One region of the Shewanella sp. MF05913 genome, then DNA from elsewhere that is predicted to be linked to it. Evidence: predicted binding sites of a transcription regulator. Region 1 holds the regulator's gene; each other region holds the start of a gene.
What was found. Region 1 encodes LexA, which represses DNA repair genes until DNA is damaged. Its sites were predicted from a motif close to TACTGTATNNNNATACAGTA; they were not measured.

Region 1 (7,311 bases):
TGAGCTTCGCCACTGAGTAAGCCTTGTTCAACCATAAAGTCCAAAAGGCTGTCGATATGCTGTGGCACATCGTCAATACCCATAAATAATTCAGCTTTTAGCAACGGATAAAAATCCATCACAACGGCATGAATTTTTTCGCGGTCACAAATATCATATTGCACTAAACAACTGGCAATTAACGACGGAATCGCCATGACGTGAATAATATTGTTGCGGTAGTAGCTCATGGTGATAGCAATTTTTTCATCAACAGAAATAATTTCACCAATGGCATCTTTAGTGCTGACAAACTTATTCAGTGATAAACAATGATCAACAATCGATTTACCATTACCTTCTGCAACCGAAGTGTAATTTGTATAAGGTACCGTTTTCAGCATCGCTAAATACAAATCTAACTGACGTTCTAACAAGCTGCGCTCTAATGCATTTCGCTCAGAAGCTAGCAAGACTAAACTCGTTAATGTCACTGAACTTGCGGCGGCAGCGCCGTTAATATTAGTCATCACACGGTTAGCCAATAAGTTAACTGATGGCGTAAACCAAGTCGGTTTTTGCTCTGGGTCTTTGGCCACTTCTTCACGCCAATCTGGAGCTTGTTGATTTAAAAAGTTTTGTAGATTAATCGGCTCACCAAAATTCACATAACCTTGGCCAAAATTACCTAATTTACGAATGGCACCAAACACTTGCCACACTGACTCTTTTTGCTTTTTCTTGCCGCTTAACTCTTTGTGATAAGTGGCGACTTCCATCACATGGTCATAACCTAAGTACACAGGCACAAGCGTTACAGGTCGCTCAATGCCGCGCAATACACTATTGATAGTCATGGCTAACATACCTGTTTTAGGGGCAAGTAAACGTCCGGTACGAGAACGGCCACCTTCAGTGAAGTATTCAACCGAATAACCTTTAGCAAACAGTTGGTCTAAATACTCACGAAACACAGCAGTGTATAGCTTGTTGCCGTTAAAGCTACGGCGGATAAAGAACGCGCCACCACGACGGAACATCGGGCCTGCTGGCCAAAAGTTTAGGTTAATTCCCGCAGCGATATGCGGTGGCACCATGCCCTGATAATACAAAATATACGACAGTAGTAAGTAATCCATATGGCTGCGATGACACGGCACATATACAATTTCATGACCATCATGGTGTAATTGGCGGATTTGTTCAGCGCCTTTGATATTGATACCACTGTATAGCTTGTTCCACAGCCAAGTAAGGAAGCGCTCAGCGATACGGATTAAACTGTCTGAATAGTCCGTGGCAATTTCATCTAAATATTCAATGGCTGTTTCACGGGCTTTTTCAGGTGACACTTTCTTGTTAATGGCTTCTTCTTCAATCGCTTTTTTGATTGAATCCGACTTAAGCAACGAAGCAAAAAACATTTGTCTGTTGGGCAGCTGCGGGCCCGTCATCACTTTACGTTGACGACTGAAATGCACTCGAGCTACACGGGTTAATTTGTGGGCAATACTTTTATCGAATCCATGTTCATCTGCCATATAGCGTAAAGATAATGCATTAGAGAACTGGACAAAGTTATGTCTACCAAGAAACAAAATCATTAGCCATTTACGTAACCACGTTGGGCTTTCACGCTCAAGCACTGCCGCCTTCATGCTGTCGTCTTCTTTACCAGGCGTGCGCCCCCAGTACAAACTCACGGGCACGAGTTGAATATCCAAATCCGGACGTTGACGATGAAGCGCCAATAAACTGGTGAAGCTATCGATAAACTTTTCACCACTTTCGCGTTTACCAAAGAGTGGCTTACGCCCCTCCAAACACACAATACGTGGCACTTTTAAGCCATCAACGATGAGTGGGTCATATGGACTCGGCATTCCAAAGCCCTCAGTGATTTCGCTTAGCGCAGCGGCATCACTGATTGACTCTGTTTTCATGACATAAACCAATGGTTTATTTGGATCTAAATTAAGATCATCAAAAGGGTCATGCGGGACAACAATGGTTTGAACCATCGATTTCTGTACCCATTTTAATGCACGTAAAAATATTGAATTTGGTTTTGACATAGTTACTTTCGCAATATAAGCCACTGTAATATTGCTGCATAGGATACCAGAAACCACCCTTGATACACTATCTGGCTGTTTTATCTTTACTTTGTGAACAGTCCCGAACTGAACAACTCAATTAAAATATAGAATGAAACTGATATAAAACATACTGATAGGCAACAATGCCGTAACAAAAAACAAAAAACGGTTGGTTAATACTTGCGCGAACAAAAACACTGTATATAATGACAGTCACTGTATAAAAAGACAGGAATCATCATGAGACCGTTAACGCCGCGCCAAGCAGAAATTTTAGACTTAATTAAAAACAATATCGCCGAAACAGGTATGCCACCGACTCGTGCTGAAATTGCGAACCGTCTTGGCTTTAAAAGTGCAAATGCTGCCGAAGAGCATTTAAAAGCACTCGCCAAAAAAGGCTTTATCGAAATCATGCCTGGCACTTCAAGAGGTATCCGCTTACCTCATGAAGAACAACAAGAAACAGGATTGCCGCTGATTGGCCAAGTCGCTGCTGGTGAACCCATTTTAGCGCAAGAGCATGTAGAGCAATATTATCAAGTCGACCCAAACATGTTTAAACCCGCAGCCGATTTTTTACTGCGAGTACGTGGCGACAGTATGAAAGACATTGGCATTTTAGAGGGCGATTTACTTGCCGTACATAAAATGCAGCAAGCACGTAATGGCCAAGTAGTTGTGGCCCGCGTTGAAGACGACGTCACGGTGAAACGTTTCGAGAAAAAAGGCAATGTTGTCTATCTACATGCCGAAAACGAAGCATACACCCCGATTAAAGTAGACTTAAGTTGCCAAAGCCTCACCATTGAAGGGCTTGCCGTTGGCGTTATCCGTAATGGAGATTGGTTATGAACAAACTAATGGGCACTGCCCCACGCCACCCAGGTTTATGGGCTGATTCAACAGAAGCAGAATTGTATGGCAACCAAACCATTCAAACATTACAAACCGTCACTCAAGGTGAGTCTGAGTTAGGGCAACTGTGCAGCCAGTTAGCAACCTTAAGCCGACAAGGACGCTGGATAGTGCTCATTAGTCCTCCGCATATTGGTTATAAGCACATGCTGGCAAGTGCTGGTGTAAGAATGGACCGGATCTTATTAGTACACACTAAAGATGAAGTTGAAACGTTATGGGCAATGGAAAAAGCATTAACCAGTGGCACTTCAAGCGCTGTGATTACCTGGACGAGTTCACTCGATGCACGTGACAGTCGCCGTTTAGAAATTGTCGCCAAAAGTGCACGTGCTTTAGGTGTGGTAATTGAAGATGTGAATACTCACTTACCTGAAAAACATCAAATCGTTAATCCAACAATGCCTTCTGCAACAAGTAATTTTTCAGCATTTCATTAAGTACGAACCCTTCAACACCAAGCCCTGCATCCAATTCAGGGCTTTTTTTTACCTTTTTTCAGCCAATTAGCGAACAAAGTGATCTTGATCAATGTTTAATCTACAAGTAATGTTGTTAACAAGGATGAAACATTTTTTATCTTTTATTTGACGTAATTTGGCAGATAACACCGCCATCGATGGGAATACGTCAATACAATTTGATTAGTTCAGTCGTAGGTACAAGTGTGGTGTTCAGCTAACAATAAAAGCGTAAACTGCCAGTTTACAACCACCAAGTTACTTTGAGGTCATCAAACTTTTTTGGGAACCGAAGAGTTTGCATAGAGCAGAGACTTACTGTGTGACTCTTCTTTGTAGTTGCTATTTGCAATTAGCAGAGGAGAAGTCTTGTGAAGCAATGGTGGTATTGTTTATTGGTTGTGCTGATAGCACTTCCGCTTGGGGCTGCAGAAATGCCCCTCAACATGACTCAAGGCGTAACAGATATCAGTGGTAAGGTTTACGACCTCCACATGACCATTTTATATATCTGTTGTGCTATTGGGCTAGTGGTGTTTGGGATCATGATTTACTCAATGATCTATCACCGCAAATCTAAAGGCGCTGTCGCGGCCAATTTTCACGAAAGTACTAAAGTGGAAATAGCCTGGACAGTCATTCCGTTTATCATCTTAATTGCTATGGCAATTCCTGCTACTAAAACCCTGATTGCAATGGAAGACTCCAGCGATGCGGATCTGACCATAAAAATTACGGGGTCGCAATGGAAATGGCACTACAGCTATTTCGATAAAGACATAGAATTTTACAGCACACTCTCAACTCCAAGAGAACAAATTGATGGTGATCAAACCAAAGGTGAAAACTATCTACTCGAGGTAGATAAGCCTCTGGTATTACCGATTAATCGCAAAGTGCGTTTTTTAATGACCTCAGATGATGTAATCCATTCTTGGTGGGTACCGGCATTTGCCGTTAAAAAAGATGCTAATCCCGGTTTTATTAACGAAGCCTGGACGCGTATTGATAAACCAGGGATCTACCGTGGTCAATGTGCTGAACTTTGCGGAAAAGATCATGGCTTTATGCCCATAGTGGTCAATGCGCTTTCTGAAGCAGATTTTGATAATTGGCTGATTGAGCAAAAGCAACTGGCTAAAACCGAAGCCGCAGCAGCTGCGGCCTCTATGTCGCAAACCTTATCTCTTGCAGATTTAAGCAAACAAGGTGAACAAGTGTACCTTGCTCGCTGCGCAGCCTGTCACCAACCCAATGGCGCGGGTCTTCCTGGCGTATTTCCATCATTAATAGGTAGTCCGATTATTAAAGGCCCTGTTGAAGATCACCTTAATATTGTGATCAACGGTAAGCCCGGCACAGCGATGCAAGCCTTTGCTAAGCAAATTTCGCCTCAAGAAATGGCAGCCGTGATTACTTATGAGCGTAATGCGTGGGGAAATAACTCAGGCGATGCAGTGCAAGCAGCAGACGTAGGTAAATTTTCAAGTAACGGTGCCGCAGCACCTAATGCAGCGGCAGCAAAAGCCAACACAGCAACAGCTATGGTTGATAATACTGCTGATACGCTAGCCGAAACAGTCAACCAAGCTGCTGAAGCCGTTGCAAAAGCCGTGACACCAGAGGAATTACCCATACTCACCATGGAAAAGCTTATGGCTGAAGGTGAACAAGTCTATGCCGCTACGTGTGCAGCGTGTCACCAACCTACTGGCGCAGGCATACCTGGCGCATTCCCCTCACTCATTGGCAGCCCAATAATAACTGGACCAGTAAGCGGGCATATCGAGATGGTTATGCACGGCAAACCAGGCACAGCAATGCAGGCTTTCAGTGCTCAACTTAGCCTACAGCAAATTGCCGCTGTGATTACTTATGAGCGTAATGCCTGGGGAAATAACTCAGGTGATGCAGTTCAAGCTGCGGATGTGAGTAATTTTTCCAGTAACAGTGCAGCTTCACCAAAGCCCGCAGCGCAAGTAACAAATACAGCAACTGCTGTCGCTGATACTGTTGCAGACGCGGTAACCGATGCGGCTAATCAAGCAGCCAAAGCCGTTGGCAAAGTCGTCATAACAGAAGCATCACCCACACTCACCATGGAACAGCTTATGGCTGAAGGTGAACAAGTCTATGCCGCTACGTGTGCAGCGTGTCACCAACCTACTGGCACAGGAATACCAGGCGCATTCCCCTCACTGATTGGCAGCCCAGTAATAACAGGGCCAGTAAGCGGGCATATCGAAATAGTGATGCATGGCAAACCCGGCACGGCAATGCAGGCATTCAGTAGTCAGCTCAGCCCACAAAAAATGGCTGCGGTGATTACGTATGAGCGCAATGCGTGGGGCAATAATTCTGGCGAGGCAGTTCAACCTGCCGATGTCGCTAGTCATGGACAGTAGGGGAAAACCAATGAGCACAACAACGCACGATACAATCGGCACTGCGCATGATGAGCATCATCACGGTGCCCCTAAAGGGCTAATGCGCTGGGTACTTACCACCAATCACAAAGACATTGGATCTTTGTATTTATGGTTTAGTTTCATCATGTTTTTAACGGGTGGCGCAATGGCAATGGTCATCCGCGCAGAGCTCTTCCAACCGGGTTTACAGCTAGTTGAACCAAACTTTTTTAATCAAATGACCACAGTTCATGGTCTGATTATGGTGTTTGGCGCGGTAATGCCAGCCTTTACCGGGTTAGCAAACTGGCTAATACCTATGATGATCGGCGCGCCAGATATGGCGCTGCCGCGCATGAATAACTGGAGTTTTTGGATTTTGCCTTTTGCTTTCACCATGTTGCTGGGTTCGTTATTTATGGAAGGCGGCGGGCCTAATTTCGGCTGGACATTCTACGCACCGTTATCGACGACTTATAGTCCAGACTCTACTGCTTTGTTTGTTTTTTCCATCCATATTATGGGGATAAGCTCAATTATGGGTGCGATTAACGTAGTGGTCACCATTGTGAATATGCGCGCGCCAGGCATGACATGGATGAAGTTACCGCTATTTGTATGGACCTGGTTAATTACCGCATTTTTATTGATTGCGGTGATGCCGGTACTTGCCGGTGCGGTAACGATGGTACTAACCGACAAGTTTTTTGGCACTAGCTTTTTTGATGCAGCAGGTGGCGGCGACCCAGTAATGTTCCAGCATATCTTCTGGTTCTTTGGTCACCCTGAAGTGTACATCATGATTTTACCGTCTTTTGGTATTATTTCGGCGATTGTCCCAACCTTCAGCCGCAAGCCACTGTTTGGATATTCCTCCATGGTGTATGCAACCGCAAGCATTGCTGTTCTGTCGTTTTTGGTTTGGGCACACCATATGTTTACCACGGGTATGCCGGTGTTTGCCGAACTGTTCTTTATGTACTGCACCATGCTCATTGCCGTACCAACTGGGGTGAAAGTGTTTAACTGGGTTGCCACTATGTGGCGAGGCTCAATGACATTTGAAACCCCCATGCTATTTGCTGTCGCCTTTATTATTCTCTTTACCATTGGTGGATTCTCAGGGCTAATGCTTGCCATTACCCCTGCGGATTTCCAATACCATGACACCTATTTTGTTGTAGCTCACTTCCATTATGTATTGGTTACAGGTGCCATCTTCTCCATTATGGCGGCGGCATATTATTGGCTGCCCAAATGGACCGGTAATATGTACAACGAAACCTTAGGGAAATGGCACTTCTGGTGTTCAGTGATCTCGGTCAACGTACTGTTTTTCCCGATGCACTTCTTAGGCCTAGCGGGAATGCCACGCCGAATTCCAGACTATGCAATCCAGTTTGCCGACGTTAACCAAATTGTTTCCATTGGTGGATTTGCCTTTGG
Region 2 (7,311 bases), on a different contig from region 1:
AATTTGAAATGACCGTGAATGCTATCAAGTTATTATTAACCGCTTTATTGCTTTTTTGCGTGAGTGCTTGCAGTACACCAGAGCCTGTTATTGCCTTATCGGGTAGCACGATGGGGACGACTTACCATATTAAAGTTGTGCCAAACGATAATCTGCCAGAAGCGCAACTGTTGCAAGCCGAAATCGACATGGCGTTAGAGGTGGTTAACGACCAGATGTCGACTTATCGCAATGATTCCGAATTGTCGAAGTTTAATCAATTGCAAGTGCAGCAGAGTGTTAAAGTGTCAGCTGATACGCTTAAAGTGATTAATGAAGGCATACGCTTATACCAAGAAACCGGCGGTGCGTTAGACATCACTTTAGGACCTGTGGTTAATTTGTGGGGATTTGGACCTGATAAGCGACCCACTTCAGTACCAACCCAAACACAGATAGATGCAGCTAAAGCGAAAATGGGCATTAATGCGCTTGCAGTCAATGGCACCACACTAACCAAACACAATACCGGTTTATATGTCGATTTATCGTCTATTGCCAAAGGTTTTGGCGTTGATAAAATTGCCTCGATTTTAGATAAGTATGAAGCCAATGGTTATTTAGTTGAAATTGGTGGCGAATTAAATGTTAAAGGTACCAAAGCAGATGGCATAGCATGGCGTATTGCGGTTGAACAACCGACTGACGAAGGCCTGGCCGTACAGCAAGTGATTGAACCTGGGACGATGTCGTTAGCAACATCAGGTGATTATCGTAACTTTTATGAAGAAGACGGCGAACGTTTTTCACATTTGATTGATCCTCGTAACGGATATCCTATTAAGCATAAACTTGCCTCTGCAACCGTGCTACACTCTAGTTGTATGACCGCAGATGGATATGCCACCGCCATGATGGTGTTAGGTACCGAAGCTTCATTGGCACTTGCTAAAGAGAAAAATTTAGCAATAATGCTGATTGAAAAGCAGGATCAAGGTTTTAAGGTCTATTACAGTGATGCGTTTAAAGCATATGTAAAGTAACCTAAAATAGGGTTATATTGCTGACGATTAGGTCAGAATTAGGCTAGATTGAGTTAATTGGAGTTCGTAATGAGCACATTTATTGCTGCGTTTGTGGTGTTACTTTTGTTTTTCTTATTAATGTCTGTTGGCTATATCGTGAAGAAAAAAGCGGTAGAAGGCAGTTGCGGTGGATTAGGTGTTTTAGGTATTGAGAAAGCCTGTGACTGTGATAACCCTTGTGATGCGCGTAAACTTCGTATGCAAAAAGAACAAGACCGTAAAGATATGCTCAACCAAAATAGAATTATTTAAATTGTATCGCTTCTGATTTTAGAGCTTACAATGTAAAGAGCCTTCATTATGAAGGCTTTTTTTATGGGTTGCTAACCACAGTGGTGTTACAAAACTTAGTTATAATGATAATGGTTATCAATTGTAAGCTGGTGAAAATAAAGGAAAATTTGCCTTTTTATCTACAGTGTTCTATCCTGTATGAAATTGATCGAGATCACACTATTTATCAAGGGACATTGCTATGAAAGGTCATCCTAAAGTCATCAGTCAACTCAATCGTGTACTTACTTGCGAACTGACAGCCATTAACCAGTACTTTTTACATGCGCGCATGTTTAAGCACTGGGGTTTAGAAAAGCTGAATGAGAAAGAGTACAAAAAATCGATTGAAGACATGAAGCATGCTGACAAGTTGATTGAGCGAGTCTTGTTTCTTGAAGGATTACCTAATTTACAGCAGTTAGATAAATTGCGCATTGGTGAGCATGCCCAAGAGATGCTTAGCTGTGATTTAGACGCAGTGACTGAGCAAATTGCTATTTTACGTGAAGCGATTAGTGTATGTGAAACTCAGCAAGATTACGTTAGCCGTGATCTATTTGAAGATTTATTAGAAGACGAAGAAGAGCACCTAGATTGGATCGAGTCTCAGCAAGAGCTGATTAGCCAAACGGGTATCCAAAACTATCTTCAATCACAAATTAACGACTAATAGGAATTATCATGAAAGGCAATCCTGAAGTAATCGACGCCCTAAATTTACTGTTAACTGGCGAGTTATCTGCAATGGACCAGTATTTTGTTCATGCTCATATGTATGAAGATTGGGGATTTAATGAATTATATACCCGTATCTTACATGAGTCAGACGACGAAAAGTTGCATGCGGCAAAGTTAGTTCAACGTATTCTATTTTTAGAAGGCACGCCTGATGTCGGCAGCCGTGAAGCGTTGAATATTGGCAAAGACGTACAAGAAATGTTTAAAAATGACTTAGCTTACGAGTATCACGTAGCTGATAACTTACGTAAGGTTATTGCCTTGTGTGAAGCAAAGAAAGATTATCAGACCCGTGAAATTTTAGAAGTGTTACTCGATGATACTGAATCTGATCATATGTATTGGTTAGAAAAGCAATTGGGTCTTATTGAGCGCATTGGTTTACAGAACTATTTACAAACTAAAATGTAATCATTATTAAATAACACGCTACGCTAAAGAAGCCCAACTCAGTTTGGGCTTTTTTGTCTCCGTGATTGAGATAATGATAGTGTACTGTTTTTATATACAGTGATATTATTGGCGTTAAGTTAATCACTGATGGTCACAGAATGCGTAAAATCATTCATATCGATATGGATTGTTATTTTGCTGCGGTCGAAATGCGCGATTTTCCTGAGTTACGAGGAAAAGCCATTGCTGTCGGTGGCAGAAGTGATCGCCGCGGTGTGATAAGTACCTGCAGTTATGAAGCGCGTAAATTTGGTGTCCGAAGTGCAATGTCGAGTTATCACGCATTGCAATTGTGCCCACAGTTAATTTTAGTGCCGGGACGAATGGATGTATATAAGTCAGTTTCGTTGCAGATCCGTGAGATTTTCCATCGTTATACTGATTTAGTTGAACCATTGTCGTTAGACGAGGCCTACCTAGATGTCACTGATTGCACCGAACATAAAGGCAGTGCGACTTTAATTGCTAACGCCATACGCGATGAGATATTTGCCATCACAGGATTAACCGCTTCAGCGGGGGTTGCACCGATTAAGTTCCTAGCCAAAATTGCCTCAGATTTAAATAAACCGAATGGTCAATATGTGATAACCCCAAATCAAATCAGCGACTTTGTTAAAGACTTACCTTTGAGTAAAATTCCTGGGGTCGGTAAGGTCACTTCACAAAAGCTTGCTGATATTGGCTTAGTCACTTGCTTTGATGTGCAGCAATACCCCAAAGTGAAACTGATTGAAGCCTTTGGTAAGTTTGGCCATGTGCTTATTGAGCGTGCTCAAGGCATTGATACGCGGCAAATTAGTCCACACAGAGTGCGTAAGTCTGTTGGTGTTGAAACCACCTTAGCCAAAGACATATTTACCCTAGAGCAATGCCACCAAGTCTTACCGCAACTTATTCAAGAATTAAGTGCGCGGGTACATCGCAGTGCGAAAGACCGACTGATCAATAAACAAGTGGTTAAATTAAAATTTAATGATTTTAAGCAGACTACGATTGAGCATCGTAGCGATGCTATTTCAGTCAATATGTTTCACGAATTATTAAAACAGGCTCTGCAACGCAGCCAAGGCCGTGGCATACGCTTAATCGGTGTGAGTGTAGGTTTAGCCGATATCGTCCAAGGCCAATCAGATGATTTAGCAGATAAATTGACCCAACTCGATTTACAATTTTAACCTGCCTTTTTACCGTTACGCACAAAAAAGACGACTTAAAGTCGCCTTTGATTTTTTGATGAATTAGTTCGTTAACGTATTACGCATCTTTTGCAGGAATACGAGCTAATACCGCCAGTAGCAATTCCCAGTATTGGCCAACAGTCGTGATGTTAACCATTTCATCTGGACTGTGTGGATAACGGATCGTTGGGCCAATCGAAACCATGTCCATGTGCGGATATGGTTCTTTAAATAAACCACATTCAAGACCGGCATGGATGACCATGATGGTTGGGTCTTTCTTATAAATATCATTATAGGTTTCACGCACGATGGCCATGACTGGCGAGCTTGTGTCTGGCTTCCAACCTGGGTAAGCACCGCTTAAATCAATACTTGCGCCAGAAAGATTAGCTAATGCAGTCAGCATACCGGTAACTTCTTCTCGGCCAGAGTCGATTAATGAACGGATAAGGCACAATATTTCAACGCTTTCATCTTCAGTGCTAATCACGCCGATATTGAGTGAGGTTTCGGTTACGCCTTCAACTTCATCGCTCATGCGGATAACGCCATTGGGGCTAGCATGAAGTAAATCGATTAAGGTATTTTGCGCATCTTCGCCCATCACTTTTGTTGGTGTGGCAATTTCTGCGAGGCTCAGTAACATGCCTGGGTCTGCAATGGCTAACTCTTCACGAACCAAAGCTTGGAAAGACTCTATTGCCTGTTTAAGCGCAGCAACATTCTCACTTGGTAACATAAAGGTCATATTGGCTTCGCGCGGAATGGCGTTACGCAGTGAACCACCCGTAAAACTAACCAGCTCAATGGCTAACTCATCACTGTATTTAAACAAAAAGCGAGCTAACAATTTATTGGCATTACCTCGTCCAAGGTGAATGTTCACCCCTGAGTGGCCGCCTTTTAAGCCAGATAGGGTCATTGAGAAACTGGCATTACTTTGCTCTGGTGCTTGCCAAGACATCGGCACACTGATTTGTGCATCAACGCCGCCGGCACAACCCATGTAGATTTCGCCTTCTTGTTCAGAGTCGGTATTGATGAGGATATCGGCCTCAAGGTAACCCGCTTCTAGACCAAAAGCGCCTGTCATGCCCGCTTCTTCATCAATGGTTAGCAATACTTCTAATGGTCCATGTTTAATGTCTTTGCTGCCTAAAACGGCTAGCGCAGACGACATACCGATACCATTGTCTGAACCTAATGTCGTGCCTCTGGCTTTAACCCAATCTCCATCTACATAAGCTTCGATTGGATCGGTTTCAAAGTTATGGACTTTATCGGCATTCTTTTGCGGCACCATATCAATGTGTGCTTGTAGCACCACTATTTTGCAATTTTCCATACCTGGGGTGGCAGGCTTGCGAATAATTAAGTTACCGACTTTATCTTCAACAACTGCAAGCCCTTGAGCTTTAGCCCATTGTTGAATATGTTGCGATAACGCTTGCTCATGTTTTGAAGGATGTGGAATAGCGCAAATTTGTTCAAACCATTGCCAAAGAGGCTGAGGATATAATTGAGTTAATGCAGTCACGAAACGCCCTCTATGAAGAATTCAGTCGAATACGACAGATGTTATACCCAATCAACCAGAAGATGCATGTTTCAGAGCTTCACCGTGTTTTCAATACTAGATGCGTTAATGTAAGTACCTTATAAATTAGCGCATCAACGCCCTTGATTTAAAAATCAAGGGACACGGTGAAACTCCCAAAGGGCAAGTTTTACAGGCGTTTATGCTGCGGCTTTTGTTAATTTAGCTGATTTTGGAAAGGGAACGACCATTACCCGCAATCAATGCCTTGCCTAAACGCGTGTAAATTCTTGCTGAAATCGAACATCACCCGGTAATTGGGCATATAGCTGCAAATATTTTAACATATTCTGCGGCGTTACTTGATATTGCCACATCAATTTGCCAAGGTTTAGGCCACAAATCTGTAAATAAATATGAACCAGCAACTCTGTTGTTGAATAAGGACATTTATGACCCAAATAAATCAAACTGCGCAAGCATTTCAAGTGCCTTTTATTGATGTCACCAGTGACGAAGCCATTTTTGAAGGTGAAGGTTGGGATGCCGTGGTCGTCATTGCGCCGAGCCTTGCTGATATTAAGCAAGATGAAATTAATTTATTGGCAGCCCATGCTAGCCAAATTGATATGCGTGTTGGCAAAAGTGCTACTTTACTGTTCGCGCCAGGCTTAGCAGGAGGGCGTTTAATTATCTCGCCAGTTGCAGATGCCGATAACTCTTATAACGATGTGCGTGTATTTGCTAAAGCAGCGCGTGAAGGTATTGCTATTGCAAAAGCTGCGGGCGCGATTAAGCCATTACTTGTTGTGCCTGCTGTGGGTGATAAACGTTATCAATATGCACAGCAAATTGCGGCACTGGCATGTGGCCAAGAGTTATGGCAACCATTAGAAGCACGTGAAGCCCAAGCGTTAGTACCCAGTTTTAAAGCCATTGGTTTACTCAATAGCAACTCTTATAGCCTGTTAGTCAATGCCGCAGAATCTGGGCGAGTGTTAGCACGTGATCTTTGCGGTACCGATCCTGAGCGTATGTCTGCCATTGGCTTTGCGCAATACTGTGTCGACGCTTTTGCTGGCAGTGGTCTCGCGGTGTCGGTGATTGATCAGCTTGAGCAATTAAAAAGTGACTATCCACTGTTAAGCGCTGTTGGTCGAAGCTCATTGGGTATTGAGCGTCATCATCCTCGGGTGGTGAAACTAGAATATGTCGGCGAGGGTACCATTACAAAAACCTTATTCTTTGCCGGTAAAGGGGTTGTATATGATACGGGGGGCGCAGACATAAAAGTGGCTGGCTCTATGGCTGGCATGAGCCGTGATAAAGGTGGTGCCGCCGCTGTTGCCGGGTTAATGAAAGCATTATCTATTCTTAAACCCAAGGGCATCAAAGTGGTCGCTGAGCTCGGATTAGTTAGAAATAGTATCGGCAGTGATGCCTTTGTCACTGACGAAATTATCACTAGCCATGCAGGTGTGCGAGTTAGGATAGGTAATACCGATGCAGAAGGGCGTTTAGTGCTTGCCGATTTATTGTCGCATTTACGTATTCAAGCCCAACAGGCTATTAATCCACAATTATTTTCGGTCGCAACGCTAACTGGTCATGTGGTGAGGGCCTATGGTGGTTACACCGCGTTAGTTGAAAATAGTGTGGCTAAACAACAAGGCGTAGCAACATTATTAGCCGATGTGGGCGAGCAGTGGGGAGAGCCATTTGAGGTGTCGCGCTTGCGCCCAGAAGACTTTGATAAAATCGCAGACAAAAATGGAGCGGCCGATGTGGTGTCTTCAAATAATGGTCCGTCATCGATTACCGCACGCGGTCATCAATATCCTGCAGCTTTCTTGTTAAAAGCGTCTGGTTTACTGCAAACATCGCTGGCATTTACTCACATTGATATCGCAGGCAGTGCCGTTGAGGGCGATCCTCTTTACGGTAAGCCCACTGCGAACCCTTTGGTTGCTTTATTACAGTTTGCTAAAATGTAACAATTGTCAGTGTAATTCGCTGCTTTTATTGATTAAAATTAGTTTGTTACATTGGGTTAACAATA
Region 3 (7,311 bases), on a different contig from region 1:
TTCAAATCGTCATCGATACCGATATCAGACACTTTACCCACAGTTAACCCTTGGTATTTCACTAAGGTTTTACCAATGTCGATGCCTGCTGCACTCGGGAAATGGATTACAATTTCAATGCCAGACTCTTTGATGCTTTTAACGCCAAGCCAGGCGCCTAAAATTAACGCGACTACGGGCAATAACCAGATTGGCGAGAATAATTTTTTCTTCACAACTTTAGGTGATTCAATTTGTGTCATGTTTTTTTTCCAAGCGGTCCCAGAGTAAACGAGTATCAAGCACTTTAGCGGCCAGTTGTGTTAGTAAAATAACTAACGCAAAAGCCGTCGCTGCAGGCGCAGGTTTAGCATCAAGTAATTGCCCCATATTAACGAGTGCAACGGTTAATGAAATAACAAATAAGTCGAGCATCGACCAACGGCCAATCCATTCAATAATATGAAAACCTACCATTAATTTTCTTTTTGAAATAGGTAAGTTAAAGCTAATAGCGGCTAAGTATGTCGCCAGGCCAAATATTTTTAACCAGGGCACTAAAATACTGGCCGTAAACACAATAATAGCAATCGGAAACATGCCTGTTTGGACGAGATGGCTTATGCCGCTAAAGATGGTGTCATTGGTCACAACTCCACGATTTGTTAACAGTGTAATAGGGTAGATATTGGCTAGCACCAATAAAATAGTGGCGGTAACAAGCAACGCCCAACTTTGTTGTACGCTGGCGTAATTACGTGTCGATAACGGGCTAAAACAGCGACGGCAATGGCTGTTGCTCGTGACATTGAGCTTTTTACACACGGAGCATAAACATAACCCTAACTGATTACCTTGTAGATGTTTAGGTGCAGTTACACCCTGCTGTGTAACGACCTCAACGGGCTGCTCAGATGTTGATGATTGATCAATGTTCATCGACATAACTCCACATGTGTTCAAGATTATATTCTCGTTGTAAAAATAAAATAATGACAAATAACATGGTAAAGCTAAACGTGCCCATACCAAAATACACATCTGAAAAATCGGATAATTGAAATGCTGACACTAAAAAACTGATGACATAAATTTCAAGCATGGTCATTTGTGCAATTAACCCCTGATTTTTGAGTAATGTAGTATAAATGCGTTGCCAAAAAGATCGCTGTAGTTTTAACTTTACGATAATAACTTGCGTTAAAATTGATAAAATTAACACTGCAGGCGCAATCACAGCAGCGACTAATACGGCTAATCCCACCACCCAATATCCTTGTGTCCATACGGCAATGGCGGCTTCTATTACTGTGGTGGTGCGGATACTGCCTAAAAAGTGAATTTCCAATACTGGTAATAAATTCGCGGGGATAAAGATAAACAATGCAGCAAGGCATAAAGCTAGCATGCCATTAATAGAGCAATAAGGTGAGTCATATAGTACCGTATCGCAACGCGGGCAAATAGCCCTTGCACTCGAGGGCAATGCACGCTTTGTGACTGCCAGATCACAAGACCGGCATAAGATGATGGAATCGTGGTCATCTAGTTCATGCATCAAAAGTTTTTAATCCATAGTCATACACGGTGTTGTAAATGAGGCAAACACTTGCTAAGTCATCTTTTGACTCAAATGACGGCTGATAAAATACAGCACACAATCTATCTGCATTGCCTGATAATATCAGAATAATCAGAACACTTGCATCATAAGTTAATAGTATGAGATTCTATGTACTGTATATAAAAACAGTGAGGATAATATCATGGCAGTGATTACCCAATTTGTCGTGGTCAGAGAAGGGGTGGAAAAGATGACATTCACATCGAAAAAGGAGGCTGACGCCTACGATAAGATGCTTGATATTGCCGATAACCTACTTCCTTTTTTGACTCAAGCAGATTTAGGGCTTGATGAAAATAAGTGCGAACAACTCGCATTTTATCTAGCAAACAATAAAGATGAGCTTTCTAACTTGCTAAAAGGCACAGTACAGGTTAAAACCCCTCCTGCAGCAAAAGTAAAAAAAGCGTCTGCAAAAAATACATCAGCGGAATAACGACGTTAATGCCCATAGTGAGCATGAGCGCCAGAGTTAAGGAACAAGAATGAAAACCGAATTTTACCAAACATTAAACCGCCAAGCCCAAGCATTGTTAGAAGGCGAAGACGATTTAATTGCGGGCATGGCTAACTTTTCAGCATTACTTAATGATAATTTAACAGACCTTAATTGGGCGGGATTTTACATTAAGCGTGCAGACCAATTAGTATTAGGCCCGTTTCAAGGTAAAGTGGCTTGTACTCGAATTGCGATGGGTAAGGGCGTATGCGGAACCGCAGCGGCTTTAAATGAAACCCAGCGTGTTGCAGATGTGCATCAATTTGATGGTCATATTGCGTGCGATTCGGCGAGTAATTCAGAAATTGTCATCCCGGTTCGCCGCGGCGAAGAGGTTGTGGCCGTTCTAGACATCGACAGCCCATTATTGAATCGTTTCGATGAAGATGATCAAATTGGCCTAGAAATGATGGTAAAAAGTTTCGAATCTTGCCTATTTGCTCAAATAGCGAACAAATAAGACTAAATCATGGTCGCATTCGCTGCGGCGGGCTTTATAATACGCAGCTGCACGCATTTGTACTGGATTTCATTGTTAGCGATGATTTAAGCTGATAGTCAATTCGGTTAAATTGTTAAGGTTTGTTTCAATGACTTTAGCAAACAGGCGGATAGTGATAATTTGTACGTTGAGCTTTAACGATGAAGCTTGGCGAAAGATGAACGACTGCATGGCAATTAATGCCGCTGAACCAGTCCCTTTATTAACGTGGAAGTAAAAATGGAATCAACAGACAAGTTGACCGACACCAACGCAATTTTAGCGTATTTATATGAAACCTTTCCTTTATGCTTTATTGCTGAAGGTGAAACTAAGCCATTAAAGATTGGTTTGTTTCAAGATTTGGCTGAACGGTTAGCTGATGATTCTAAAGTCAGTAAAACACAATTACGTGTTGCTCTTCGTCGTTACACAAGTAGCTGGCGCTACCTCAAAGGTGTTAAAGCCGGTGCAAAGCGTATCGATTTAGATGGCAGTGAATGTGGTGAGTTAGAGCAAGAACATATTGACCATGCTCAGGCGACGCTAAAAGAAAGCCAAGAAAAGGCTAAAGCTAAGCGTCAGGCTCAAGCACCTAAAAATGCCCCAAAGAAGCCAGTGAAGAAAGCCGCACCTAAACGTGCTCCAGTGAAAAAAGAACGTCCAGCACCTGTCGCTGCGCCTGTTGTTAAACTTGAGCCTGCAAAGCTTGAAGAGTTAAAACAAAAGCAACGAGTGAATGTTAAGTTAGGCGCGACACCGGTTCCTGGTGTAGTAACTGATATTAACAAAGAAGATGTGCATGTTCAGTTAGACACTGGCTTGACCATCAAAGTACGTGTAGAGCACATACTATTATAGAAATTTAAGGAGTACTTGTTGATGCGAAAACTTACCTTGGCCGTGTCGATTGCCAGCTTATTTGTCGGCTTTTCGGCGTGGGCAATATCACCAACGATTCAAATCAGCGAGTTACCCAAGCTAGCACAAGAGCCACAACACAAAGTGGCTAGCAAGCGAGTAACGACTTTATTTACTCGCTCGCACTACCATCGTTTTAATCTTGACGATGCTTTTTCTGAACAAATTTACGGCCGTTTTCTCGAGCAACTTGACTATCGTCGTAATGTGCTCACAGCAGAAGATATCGCTAGTTTTGACCAATACAAAAATCAATTTGATAATATGGTGGCTTCGGGCGATATAAGCCCTGCATTCACCATGTATGATTTGGTGCAAAAACGTCGTTATGAACGTTTCGCTTATGCATTAACACTTTTAGATAAAGAGTTTGATTTTACCAAAGCAGGCGATGCCTATGAGTTTGATCGCGAAGAAGCGGCTTGGCCAAAAGATGACGCTGAAGTTAATGAATTATGGCGTCAACGCGTTAAGTACGATGCGTTAAATCTAAAGTTAACCGGTAAAACATGGCCTGAAATTGTTGAGGTGTTAGAAAAACGCTACAACAATGCGATTAAACGCTTAAGCCAAACACAAAGCGAAGACGTGTTTCAAAGTGTGATGAATGCGTTTGCTCGCAGTGTTGAACCCCACACCAGCTATTTATCGCCTCGCAATGCTGAACGTTTCCAAATGGAAATGAACTTAAGCCTTGAAGGTATCGGTGCGGTGCTGCAAATGGATGACGACTACACCGTCATCAAAAGTCTTGTCGCTGGCGGCCCCGCAGCAAACAGTGAAAAATTATCTCCTGAAGATAAAATTGTCGGTGTCGGTCAAAAAGATAAAGATATTGTTGATGTTATTGGCTGGCGTTTAGATGATGTAGTCGACTTGATTAAAGGCCCAAAGGGCAGTGAAGTTGTATTACAGATTTTACCTAAAAAGGGTGGCGCAAATGCTAAACCTTTTGAAGTCACCATTACACGCGACAAAATACGTTTAGAAGATCGAGCGGCAACCTCTAAAGTGGTTGAACCAAAAGACGGCCAATATGCCAATCGCAAGGTCGGTGTGATTCAAATTCCTGGTTTTTACATGAATTTATCGCAAGATGTTGCCAAAGAAATTACCAAACTTGAACAAGACAACGTTGAAGGCATCATTATTGACCTTCGTGGTAATGGCGGTGGAGCCCTCACTGAAGCCACGTTATTAACCGGTTTATTCATTGATATGGGGCCGGTTGTTCAGATCCGTGATGCTAATGGCGGTGTCAATCAAAACCGAGATAACGATGGTAAGAGTGCATATAACGGCCCGTTGACTGTGATGGTTGATCGTTACAGTGCTTCAGCCTCTGAAATTTTTGCTGCGGCGTTACAAGATTACGACAGAGCCCTTATTGTAGGCGAGTCGACGTTTGGTAAAGGCACAGTCCAGCAGCACAAAAGCCTAGGCAGAATTTATGATATGTACGAAAAGCCAATCGGCCATGTACAGTATACCATTGCTAAATTTTACCGTATTAATGGCGGCAGTACTCAGTTAAAAGGTGTAACGCCAGACGTTCGTTTCCCTAGTGCTCTAGAGCCAGGTGAATATGGTGAGTCTGAAGAGAAAAATGCATTGCCATGGGACAAAGTGCCCGTAGCGCAATACAGCACACTAGGTAATATTACGCCAAACTTAATCAGTAACTTAGATGTGAAACATAAAGCACGTATTAGTACAGATACTGAGTTTAGTTATATCTATGAAGATATTAACGAGTTTAAAAAGCATCATGATGATAAAACGATTTCACTGGTTGAGAGTGAGCGTATTGCTTCACGTGAGTCTGATGATAAACGCGCTTTAGACCGTGAGAATGCTCGTCGTACTCATCAAGGTTTGCCAGTGGTTAAATCGCTGGATGACATTGAAACAACGGATGACAGTAAGTTACCTGATGCATTTTTAGATGAAACGGCATATATCACATTAGATATGGCTGATGCAGAAAAACTGGCTAACGCTAGTACCAAATAAGTCACAACGTAATAACAAAAACGCGCTTAGGCGCGTTTTTTCTTAATAAAATTAATATCGATATGTTTTACCGAATTTAACGAACGGTGTAACTGCCTGGTTATATTTGTTTAACGGTACGATAAACACTGCGACATCAATGAGTTTGTTCGAAAAGGATCCTGTATGAGCCAAGCACAAGAAAAACACCTAAAAAATTATGCCAAGCCAGTATTCACCATTACCCATGTTGATCTTAATGTCATTTTAGATGGCAAAAACACCAAAGTGACAGCGACAAGTAAAGTGATCCGTAATGGTGATCACCAACACGAGTTGGTATTAGAAGGTGAGCAAATATCATTAAGCTCGGTTAAATTGAACGGTGTGGCTGCAAATTATCGCCAGCATGATAACCAGTTATTTATTACCACAGATCAAGCTGAGTTTGAGCTAGAAGTGATTACCTTGTTAGATCCTGAAGCAAACTCAAGCCTTGAAGGTTTGTACATGTCTGATGGCGCTTATTGCACTCAATGTGAAGCTGAAGGCTTCCGCCGCATTACCTACTTTTTAGATCGTCCTGACGTGCTAGCCATTTATACCGTTCGTATTGAGGCCGATAAATCAGCGTTTCCTTTTTTATTAAGTAACGGTAATTTGGTCGACAAAGGCGAAATGCCGCGCTCAGGACGTCACTTTGTTAAATGGCATGATCCATTTCCGAAACCGAGTTACTTGTTTGCCCTTGTCGCGGGCGATTTTGATGTATTAAATGACAGTTTTACCACGCAATCAGGCCGAGAAGTAAAATTACAAGTCTTTGTTGATAAAGGCAACTTACACAAAGCAGATCATGCGATGGCATCATTGAAAAAGTCGATGAAGTGGGATGAAACTCGCTTTGGCCTAGAATACGATTTAGACATTTACATGATTGTCGCTGTTGATTTTTTCAATATGGGCGCGATGGAAAATAAAGGCCTAAATGTCTTCAATACTAAATATGTATTAGCAGATAAAGCCAGTGCCACGGATGATGACTATCACGGTATTGAGTCGGTTGTGGGTCATGAATATTTTCACAATTGGACGGGTAACCGTGTCACTTGCCGCGATTGGTTTCAATTAAGCTTAAAAGAAGGTTTAACGGTATTTCGTGACCAAGAATTCAGTTCAGATGTTGGTTCACGCGCAGTGAACCGTATTCAAGCGATTCGTGTCATGAAAAACCAACAGTTTGCTGAAGATGCAGGACCAATGTCGCACCCCATTCGTCCAGAAAGTGTCATCGAAATGAACAACTTTTATACTGTAACGGTATATGATAAAGGTGCTGAAGTGATCCGTATGATGCACACCATTCTAGGCGAAGAGGGCTTTCAAGCTGGAATGAAGTGTTATTTTGAGCGCCATGATGGTCAAGCTGTCACTTGCGATGATTTTGTCAATGCTATGCAAGATGCCAGCGGTAAAGACTTAACCCTATTTAGACGTTGGTATAGTCAAGCGGGTACACCTGTGGTGACGGTTACCGATAAGTTTGACGCTGATAAAGGTGAATATCATTTAACGGTTGCTCAAAAGGTTGTCTCTAAAGGGGTAAAAGGTCAAACGTTACACATCCCATTTAGTATTGAGTTGTTAGACAGTGCAGGGAACTCGTTAGTTAATAAAGTATTGGATGTCACTAAATCCATTCAAACATTTGTGTTCGATGAAATAAGTTCTGCACCAACGCCTTCTTTGTTACAAGATTTCTCTGCCCCTGTTAAATTAGTTTATGACTTTACCATTGAAAAGCTAGTGCATTTA

Region 2: the regulator LexA is predicted to act here: its motif matches at 2,572-2,591, upstream of dinB (DNA polymerase IV).
Region 3: the regulator LexA is predicted to act here: its motif matches at 1,715-1,734, upstream of AC19MV_RS06480 (YebG family protein).

Annotation. Positions count from the first base shown of each region.
Region 1 covers NZ_JCAYNT010000004.1:180,593-187,903, forward strand. Annotated here, with positions in the region: gene plsB (glycerol-3-phosphate 1-O-acyltransferase PlsB) at 1-2,054, opposite strand, end outside; gene lexA (transcriptional repressor LexA) at 2,319-2,933, shown strand; gene AC19MV_RS07895 (cell division inhibitor SulA) at 2,930-3,436, shown strand; gene coxB (cytochrome c oxidase subunit II) at 3,829-5,862, shown strand; gene ctaD (cytochrome c oxidase subunit I) at 5,873-7,311, shown strand, end outside.
Region 2 covers NZ_JCAYNT010000002.1:74,505-81,815, reverse strand. Annotated here, with positions in the region: gene AC19MV_RS03770 (FAD:protein FMN transferase) at 9-1,022, shown strand; gene nqrM ((Na+)-NQR maturation NqrM) at 1,092-1,316, shown strand; gene bfr (bacterioferritin) at 1,540-2,010, shown strand; gene bfr (bacterioferritin) at 2,022-2,489, shown strand; gene dinB (DNA polymerase IV) at 2,630-3,709, shown strand; gene AC19MV_RS03745 (aminoacyl-histidine dipeptidase) at 3,789-5,252, opposite strand; gene AC19MV_RS03740 (M17 family metallopeptidase) at 5,705-7,246, shown strand.
Region 3 covers NZ_JCAYNT010000003.1:180,284-187,594, reverse strand. Annotated here, with positions in the region: gene AC19MV_RS06495 (MlaD family protein) at 1-242, opposite strand, end outside; gene AC19MV_RS06490 (paraquat-inducible protein A) at 229-918, opposite strand; gene AC19MV_RS06485 (paraquat-inducible protein A) at 908-1,537, opposite strand; gene AC19MV_RS06480 (YebG family protein) at 1,746-2,039, shown strand; gene AC19MV_RS06475 (free L-methionine (R)-S-oxide reductase MsrC) at 2,089-2,562, shown strand; gene proQ (RNA chaperone ProQ) at 2,824-3,444, shown strand; gene prc (carboxy terminal-processing peptidase) at 3,466-5,517, shown strand; gene pepN (aminopeptidase N) at 5,683-7,311, shown strand, end outside.